Regions from separate parts of the Leifsonia sp. KNZ13-11D genome, predicted to be linked through region 2. Evidence: riboswitches for the same ligand, from Rfam matches in the RefSeq annotation. Region 2 holds a riboswitch; the other holds the start of a gene.
What was found. Region 2 has a riboswitch for ZMP and ZTP ahead of glyA (serine hydroxymethyltransferase). Riboswitches for the same ligand answer to the same signal wherever they lie in the genome.
Positions count from the first base shown of each region.

Region 1: it holds a riboswitch for ZMP and ZTP, as region 2 does, so the genes downstream of both, ACR9Y5_RS01460 (hypothetical protein) here and glyA (serine hydroxymethyltransferase) in region 2, are expected to answer to the same signal.

Region 1 covers NZ_JBPGWU010000001.1:280,877-285,528, reverse strand. Annotated here, with positions in the region: gene ACR9Y5_RS01470 (zinc dependent phospholipase C family protein) at 1-61, shown strand, start outside; gene ACR9Y5_RS01465 (hypothetical protein) at 63-1,358, shown strand; ZMP/ZTP riboswitch at 1,370-1,446, shown strand; gene ACR9Y5_RS01460 (hypothetical protein) at 1,416-2,258, shown strand; gene ACR9Y5_RS01455 (hypothetical protein) at 2,255-2,593, shown strand; gene ACR9Y5_RS01450 (RBBP9/YdeN family alpha/beta hydrolase) at 2,668-3,255, shown strand; gene ACR9Y5_RS01445 (MarR family winged helix-turn-helix transcriptional regulator) at 3,282-3,911, shown strand; gene ACR9Y5_RS01440 (ABC transporter permease) at 3,918-4,544, opposite strand; gene ACR9Y5_RS01435 (hypothetical protein) at 4,541-4,652, opposite strand, start outside.
Region 2 covers NZ_JBPGWU010000001.1:1,066,267-1,070,918, forward strand. Annotated here, with positions in the region: gene ACR9Y5_RS05390 (family 20 glycosylhydrolase) at 7-1,521, opposite strand; ZMP/ZTP riboswitch at 1,661-1,758, shown strand; gene glyA (serine hydroxymethyltransferase) at 1,791-3,116, shown strand; gene ACR9Y5_RS05400 (bifunctional methylenetetrahydrofolate dehydrogenase/methenyltetrahydrofolate cyclohydrolase) at 3,235-4,116, shown strand; gene ACR9Y5_RS05405 (YbaK/EbsC family protein) at 4,113-4,595, shown strand.

The sequences.
Region 1 (4,652 bases), 790 kb from region 2:
GTCGAAGGGCCACGAGCCGTTCACCGACAGCGAGTGGCGACGCTGGCTGAGGGAGGGATGACGTGGACGACGATCGGCTTCCGCCGCGCCCGGAGCATCCCGAACTGACACCGGAAGAGCTGGCGGAGCAGGGCGGCACCGTCGCGGATCCGGTCGGCGCGCCGCCGCGGAAGCCGGACTTCCCGGACCCGGACGCAGGGTGGAAGCCCGACCCCGACCGTGCTCGGCAGTGGGAGGAACAGGCCCGTTCGATCTCCCGCGAGCACCGGCCGCGCCGCGAGGACGTCTACCCCTACCTGCTGATCCGGGCGATGTCGCCGGGCGATCGCGGGCAGCGGCCGCTCTGGCCGCCCACCGTCTGCTGGGAGTCGCCGGACATTCTCCTGCTCGACGCCGCGTACACCGGTCCGTTCGATCCGGCACGCCTGGAGGCGACGGCTCAGGCCGGGCGCAGCTACCGCGTCTTCGTCCGCGTGTGGAATCTGGGACTGCTGCCCGCTGTCGGCGTCCACGTGCGGGTGTGGGTGGTGGAGCCGGGATTCATCGGCGCGGGCAATGCTTCGGACCCCTACTACGAGCAGCACCTCGTCGGCGGCCGGATGGTCGACCGTCTGGACGACCGCACCCGCCCCGGGTCGGTGGCCGTCGTCGAACTGGACGCGCCGTGGACGGTGGCCGAGGGCGCTTTCGGGCACTGGTGCATGATCGCGAGCGCGACCTGCCCCGCCGACGACTACCACGGGCCGCTCCTGGTCAACGAGAACCGCCATGTCGGGCAGCGAAACCTCGAGATCCTCGCCCCGGACGCGGATCTGCAGCCCCTCCTGATGGGCTTGGGCGGTCTGGTGCCGGATGGCGCGACGCTGGAAGTCACGCACGGCGGAACAGCCGTGATGCCGCTCCTGCAGGGATTCCTCCCCCCGGATGCCGTCGCCGGGATGGAGGCGCCGGCCACGAAGGAGATCCGGGTCGGAGTCGACCTCGGCGATCAGACCCACCTCCTGACCGCCTTCCGTGAGGACGGCCGGACCACGATCGTCGGGTCGCGTGCGCTGCTGCAGCGTCTGGGCGACCGGAGCGGCGAACTGGCCGGGACGCTCGCCAGACCCGGCGGGGCGCGTCAGCTGATCGAGAAGCTGGGCCCCGACCGCATCGGCGAGGCCGGCGTTCAGACCGAGACACCGCTGGAGAAGGCGCTCCCGGAGGCGTTCGCCCGGCTCCTCGACCTCCGGCGACTGGATGCGGAATCCGTCGCGCGGGGCCTCGGGGGCCCGGGCGGCGCGTGGCATCTGCTCCGCTTCACCCTCACCTCCGGGCGGCGTGAGTTCGTCGGCGGCTACTCCGCAGCGCTGCACTGAGCCGGCGGTTAGTCTGGGTGTGCGACTGGCGTGGCCGGGTTGACCGGCGGGGAGCACGTGACCGGCATCGTCCGCCTGGGTGCCCATCGATCCGACGAGATGGGAACCCCCGTGCGCTATGGCATGAATCCGCACCAGTCCGCCGACCTGCTCTCGGGCGGCCCGAGAACAGTGAACGGCGACCCATCGCTGATCAACTACCTCGACGCGCTCAATGCCTTCGCGCTCGCGAGCGACGTCGACCGGCTGACGGGATCGCCTGCCGCCGCGTCGTTCAAACACGTGTCGCCGGCGGGCGTGGCCGTCGCCGGTCGGGTCGACGACACGGCGGCGGAGACGTGGAGGGTGTCGGATCCGGGGCCGCTCGCGTCCGCGTACGTGCGAGCCCGGGACGCCGACCCGAAGTCGTCGTTCGGCGACGTGATCGCGCTGTCGCGACCCGTCGACGTCGAGACCGCCAACCTTCTTCGCACGGTGATCGCCGACGCGCTGATCGCCCCCGGTTTCGAACCGGGAACGGTGGAGGTGCTGCGGGAGAAGCGGGCGGGACGCTTCCTCGTCTTCGAGGCGTCCCCGGCCCGTGACGTGCCGGCGCGGGAACGGCGGGACGTGCTCGGAGCGACGATCGAGCAGGACCGGGACACCGCGGACCTCGCGGCAGCGCTACCGGCGCGGGCGCTGCCCGATCCTGGTGGGCGCCTCGACGCGCTGGTCGGGATGGCGGCCGCCCGGTACACGCAATCGAACTCCGTCGCCCTCATCCGCGAGGGCGCCGCCGTCGGAGTCGGCGCCGGTCAGCAGAACCGGGTCGACTGCGTCCGTCTGGCAGGGGGAAGGCTCGCGTGTGGTGGCTGCGCCGGCACCCGGCCGTGCGGGAGCTGCCCGTCGTGCCGGGGATGAAGCGTCAGGACCGGCTGAACTGGCAGATCCGGTTCGCGGGAAACGAGATGACCCGCACCCAGCTCGAGGAGTTCGGCCGCCTGTTCGGTGGCGACGCCCGCGCGCTGTACGGGGATCCGGGCTGGCGGGAGCAGTGGGCCGAGGAACTCACCGGCGTGACGCTCGTCTCCGACGGCTACCTGCCGTTCACGGACAACGTCGAGCACGCTGCCGAGTACGGCGTCAGCACCATCGTCGAACCGGGCGGCTCGGCCCGGACCCCGGACGTCGAGGCCGCAGCACGCGCGCACGGCATCACACACGTGCAAACAGGCCTCCGGCTGTTCCACCACTAGGGCAGGCCGCGAACGGGTGCGGATCGGACCCCGGCCGGTCTTGCGCCTGACACCTGCGTACTAGTGTGTGCGGTGTGACGGAGGGCTTTCTGATCCTGCACGGACTCGGCAACCGGCGACCGCCGCAGCACTGGCAGTTCCTCCTTGCCGCCGCGCTCGTCGAGCGCGGCCACGAGGTCCGATATCCGGCACTCCCCTCCCCCGATGCTCCAGAGCTCGACGAGTGGTCGACGGTTCTCCGCCGCGAGCTGGCCGCGCTCGACCCGGATCAGACGACCGTCGTCTGCCATTCGCTGTCCTGCCTGCTCTGGTTCCACGCGGCCGCACGCGGCGCAGTCCCTCCCGTCCGCCGCGTCCTGCTCGTCTCACCACCGGCCTCGGAGAGGCTGCCGTCGGAGGCCGCCTCCTTCGTGATCGACCGCCTGGACGTCCAGGCCGTCCGCGCCAGCGCGACGGAGGAGCTCGCGGTCTTCTGCTCGGACGCGGACCCCTACAACCCCTCCGGTGCGGCCGGGATGTACGGCGAGCCCCTCGGCATCCGGCCGACCGTCGTGGAGGGGGCCGGGCACATCACCCCGGACGACGGCTACGGACCGTGGCCCCACGTCGTGGCCTGGTGCCTGCGTTCGCCCGCGTCGAATACAGTGTCTCTAGGTCATTGACTACGGTCACTAATCGATGGGATGAGATGGCGAGCACCTCGGGGACGAACGCTGCGGCCGCCGGTCGCACCGCGAAGGCGGCGATTCCGCACGAGGAGGAGGCGCACCTCCCGCCGGGACGGGTGTGGTCCCGCGGTGCGGGTGAGGCTCGCGAGGCCGACTTCGCAACGCACGTGCGCGCGATCGCCCACGGGCGGTACGTGATGCGGCGCATCCTGCACCTGCTCGACGGGGAGGCGGTGGCGGCGGGGCTGCAGCCGTTGCGGCACCAGGCGCTGCTGCAGGTGTTCGGGGCGGATGAGCCGCTGTCGGTGTCCACGCTGGCGGAGCGGCTGGCGATCGCGCCGGCGCTCACCTCACGGCTGGTGCGCGAGCTGGAGGGGGACGGGCTGCTCGAGCGGTACGGCACGAACGCCGACAAGCGTGTCATCCTGGTGCGCGCGACGCCGGAGGGGATCGAGCTTCTGCGGGCGATCGACCTGGAGGTGCACGAGAAAGTGTTCCAGTTCCACCGCACGCTCACCGACGAGAGCAAACTGGGGGCGCTGGCCACCTTCGCGTCCTACCTGGGGCTCGACTCCGACCCGCGGCTGCGCGAACTGCTCGCCGACGCCGACATCGACCCGGACGCGCACGCACACCCGCACCCGCGCTGACGCGGATCACTCCGCCGGCGGCCGGTACCGCAGCAGCCGGGCCTCGATCAGCGCGAGGATCCCGTTGACGACCAGGGCGATGACGCCCACGATCACGATCAGCCCGAAGACCTGCGCCGACAGGAAGGTCTGCTGCGCGTCCTCCAGCAGCTTTCCGATGCCGGAGACCTGCGTGCTGATCTCCACCACGAGCGCGAGCACCAGGGTCAGCGGCGCGGTGATGACCACGCCCAGCATGATGCCGGGCGTCACCGCGGGCAGGATGATCTTCGCGAACGTGGCGACCGGGCCCATCCGCAGTGTGCGGCGCACATCCATCAGGATGGGGTCGATCTCGCGGGCGGACAGCCGCACCTGCAGCAACACGGGCCAGACAGCGCCGAAGACGACCACGCCGAGTTCCATCGACTGCGTGTAGCCCATGAACAGCACGGCCAGCGGGACCAGCGCCACGCCCGGAAGGAAACGCAGGTAGTCGAGGGTCGGGCCCAGCAGGCGGTCGAGGAGAGCGACCCTGCCCACCAGGATGCCGAGGGCCGTCCCGATCACGGTCGCGATCACCAGCGACAGCGTGAAGGTAACCAGGGTCTGCCCGACCGAGGCGAACAGGGCGCCGCCGGTGGCGAGGGTCACGGTCTGAGCCACCCACTGCGAGGGCGGGGGAAGAAGGTGCTCTGCTGGAACGCGCCGACCAGCTCCCACCCGCCGAGGAGGACGGCGAGAGGCAGCAGACCGCGCAGC
Region 2 (4,652 bases):
CGGAGGTCAGGAGTCGATGGACTGCGGCCACGGCACCTCGGGCACCGGGCGGTAGCGGGTGCCCGCCGCATCCCAGTGCTCGGAGAGCCGGGCGACCCGCTCGACGAAGTCGGTGAGGTCGCGTGCCGCCTCCACCGGTTCGGTGTCGGCGGGGGCCGCCGACCAGCCGATCTCGGCGATCGCCGCGAGGCGGGGAAGCACCATGTCCTCCACCTCCTCGATCGTCGCGACGGTCTCGGTCCACAGCGGCGCCTCGATGCCCAGGATGTGCGCATCGCCCACGCCGGCCACGACGCGTGCCGGATCCCAGCCGAAGGAGCGGGCGAGGGTCGTGGGGGAGCCGGTCCAGTCCTGGCCGATCGGGTCGCCCTCCTCGTAGACGATGTCGAGGTAGGCGACGTCGGACGGCGAGAGGATGAGCGCGCCGCCGTTGCGCACGAAGGCGTGCGCGCGCTCGGCCGCCCGGTCGCGCGGCGTCGTGAAGTCCCAGTACTGGCCGACCGTGCCCACCGGCAGGGCGTCGGCCTTTCCGAGCTCGTGCCAGCCGATCGGCGTCTTCCCGTTCCGGGCCACTTCCGCGGCGGCATGATTCGAGAACGCGACGAAGTCCGCCTCCGGGGTGCTGAGGCACTCGTCGCCGCCGATGTGCAGGTACTGCCCCGGCGTCAGCGCCGCCACCTCGCGGATGACGTCGCTCACGAATCGCTCGGTGGTGGCGTCGCCGGTCCGCAGCGTGCTGAAGCCGACCTCCGAGCCGGTGTAGAGAGCTGGGGCCACGCCGTCCGGGTTGAGCTCGGGATACGACGCGAGCGCGGCGTTGGTGTGGCCCGGCATGTCGATCTCGGGCACCACGGTGATGTGCCGGTCGGCGGCGTACCGGACCAGCTCCCGGTACTCCCGCTGCGTGTAGAAGCCGCCGCGGCTCCCGTCGCTGCCGGTGGAGCCGCCGATGCGGGTGAGCTCGGGCCAGGACTCGATGTGGAGGCGCCAGCCCTGGTCGTCGGTGAGGTGCAGGTGCAGGTGGTTGACCTTGAGCAGGGCGATCGCGTCGATGAAGCGCCGGACCTCGGCCGGCGTGAAGAAGTGGCGCGCCACATCCAGCATCGCGCCGCGGTACGCGTACCGCGGGTGGTCGTGGATGCGCTGGGCGTCGACCGCGATCAGCTCGCCCTCCTGCGCCGCGGGCAGCAGCTGCCGCAGCGTCTGGACGCCCCAGAACGCGCCGGCCGGGGTGGCCGCACCGATGCGGACGCCTTCGGCGGCGACCTCCAGCGTGTAGCCCTCGGCGCTGTCCGAGCCGTCCTCGTGCGGTCCCTCGCCGGGTGCGATGACGATCGCGATGTCGCCGTACGCCGGCGGTTCGTCGACGATGTGGGGTTCGTGGCCGAACCCGGCGGCCAGGGCCGCAGCGAGAAGGCGGGCGACCGCATCCGCCCCGGGACCGGCGACGCTGATCCGTGCGGCGCCGGCGAGCACGAAGGGGGACGCGTCCGACGGGTCGGTGCGGACAGGGCGGGGCACGACCACAGGGCACTCCTCAGGGTCTGATCAGAACGGAGGAGGCCGACGTCGCCCGCCCCGCGAGGGGTCGGCCACAGCGAGTATCGCAGGGCTCCTCACAAACCCGCAAGGGTTCCGCCGGTCGCTCGCTTTGCTATGCTTGGCGCGTCGCGACTGGCGCTCAGATGGTCACCATCGGGGAGCGACACGGTATCTCGAGAACACGGATGGATGCGGCCGCGCGCCTGGGTCGCTACGGATTGGTCCATCCCTGTATGAAGGAGCCGGCAATGACCGATACCCTCCCCTCGACGTTCACCGCCCCTCTGGCGGAGGTCGACCCCGAGATCGCGGAGGTGCTGCAGCTCGAGCTCGGCCGCCAGCGCGACTACCTCGAGATGATCGCCTCCGAGAACTTCGTGCCGCGCGCCGTGCTCGAAGCGGTCGGCTCGGTGCTCACCAACAAGTACGCGGAAGGCTACCCCGGCCGTCGCTACTACGGCGGGTGCGAGTACGTCGATATCGCCGAGCAGCTGGCGATCGACCGGGCGAAGGCGCTGTTCGGCGCCGAGTACGCCAACGTCCAGCCGCACTCCGGTGCGTCCGCCAACGCGGCCGTGCTGTCGGCCATCGCGACGCCGGGTGACACCATCCTGGGCCTGGAGCTCGCCCACGGCGGCCACCTGACCCACGGTATGAAGCTCAACTTCTCGGGCAAGCTCTACAACGCCGTCTCGTACGGCGTCGACCCGGAGACGTTCCTCGTCGACATGGACATCGTGCGCGACAAGGCGCTCGAGCACAAGCCGCAGGTGATCATCGCCGGCTGGTCGGCGTACCCGCGTCAGCTCGACTTCGCGGCGTTCCGCGAGATCGCGGACGAGGTCGGAGCGAAGCTCTGGGTCGACATGGCGCACTTCGCCGGTCTCGTCGCCGCGGGCCTGCACCCGTCGCCCGTGCCCTACGCGGACGTCGTCAGCTCCACCGTGCACAAGACGATCGGCGGACCGCGCTCCGGCTTCATCGTCAGCCGCGACACGGAGCTCGCGAAGAAGCTCAACTCGAACGTCTTCCCCGGCCAGCAGGGCGGACCGCTCATGCACGTGATCGCCGCGAAGGCGACCGCGTTCAAGCTCGCAGCGACCGAGGAGTTCAAGGACCGCCAGGCGCGCACCATCCGCGGCGCGCAGCTCCTCGCCGAGCGCCTGACGGCCGACGACTCCCGCGCCGCCGGCGTGGACGTGCTCACCGGCGGCACCGACGTGCACCTGGTGCTCGCCGACCTCCGCACCTCGGAGCTCGACGGCCAGCAGGCGGAGGACGTGCTGCACGAGGTCGGCATCACGGTGAACCGCAACGCTGTGCCGTTCGACCCGCGCCCGCCGATGGTCACCTCGGGCCTCCGCATCGGCACGCCGGCGCTGGCGACGCGCGGCTTCGGCGACACCGAGTTCACCGAGGTGGCCGACATCATCGCGCTCGCGCTGCGTCCCGGCGCCGATACCCGCGCCCTCCGCGCGCGCGTAGACGCCCTGACCGCCGCCTTCCCTCTCTACCCCGGCCTGACCCCGTCCGGCCAGGAGGGCTTCCCCGTCGAGCTCCCCTCCTCGATCTGACCCCGCCCAAACAATCCCCGCCATCGAGTACACGATTTCTGCACGCTCGCACGGCGATTCGCGTGCAGTTTTCGTGTACTCGGCGGTGGGCAGGCATGTGTAAACGCAAGGAGATTCCGTGACCGCACAGATTCTGGACGGGAAGGCGACGGCCGCCGAGATCAAGGCGGAGCTGAAGGAGCGCGTCAGCGCGCTGCGCGAGAAGGGGATCGTCCCCGGACTCGGAACGGTTCTCGTCGGCGACGACCCGGGCTCGCAGTGGTATGTCGCCGGCAAGCACCGCGACTGCGCGGAGGTGGGCATCGCGTCCATCCGCCGCGACCTGCCCGCCGACATCTCGCAGGCCGAGCTCGAGGCGGTCGTCGAGGAGCTGAACGCGGACCCGGACTGCACCGGCTTCATCGTGCAGCTGCCGCTTCCGGGCCACCTCGACACCGACGCCATCCTCGAGCTCGTCGACCCGGCGAAGGATGCGGACGGGCTGCACCCGACGAATCTCGGCCGGCTCGTGCTGAACGTCAACCGCCCGATCACCTCGCCGCTTCCGTGCACGCCGCGCGGCGTGATCGAGCTGATGCTGCGTCACGGCATCGACATCCGCGGCAAGGATGTGGTGGTCGTCGGCCGCGGCGTCACCGTGGGGCGCGCCATCGGCTCTCTGCTGACGCGGCGCGAGTACAACGCGACCGTGACGTTGACGCACACCGGCACGCGCGACCTCGACGACCACCTGCGCCGCGCGGACATCATCGTCGCCGCGGCGGGCGTCGCGGGCCTCGTGACGGCGGACAACGTGAAGCCGGGCGCCATCGTGCTCGATGTCGGCGTCAGCCGGGTCGAGGACCCGCTGACCGGCAAGAGCGTCGTCGCGGGGGACGTCGCGCCCGAGGTCGCCGAAGTGGCCGCCTGGGTTTCGCCCAACCCCGGGGGCGTCGGCCCGATGACCCGGGCACTGCTGCTGCAGAACGTGGTGGAGTCGGCCGAGCGGGAGCTGGCGTGAGCGACACCGCCCGATCGCATCCCGCGGTCGAGCGCGTGGAGGCGGCCCTGCTCGCCGCGGGCGTCGAGCCGCGCGTCCGCTGGTTCGAGACGGCGACGCCGACGGCCGCCGCCGCCGCGGCGGAGCTCGGCGTCGAGGTCGGCGCGATCGCCAACTCGCTCGTCTTCACCCTCGACGGCGAGCCGCTGCTGGTGATGACCTCGGGCGCGCACCGCGTCGACACCCCGTTCCTCGGCGAGCGGCTCGGCGGCCGCATCCGCCGCGCCGACCCCGAGACCGTGAAGGCCGCGACCGGCCAGACGATCGGGGGCGTGGCCCCGCTCGGCCACCCCGCGCCGCTCCGCACCCTGGTCGACGTCTCCCTCGCCGGCTACCCCGAGATCTGGGCCGCCGCCGGCCACGCCCACACCGTCTTCCCGACCACCTTCGACGACCTCCTCCGTCTCACCCACGGCACCCCCACCCCCGTCACCCCCTGACCCCGCGCCCGGAGCCCCACCGTCGAGTACACGAAAAGTGCACGCGACGCGCCGTGC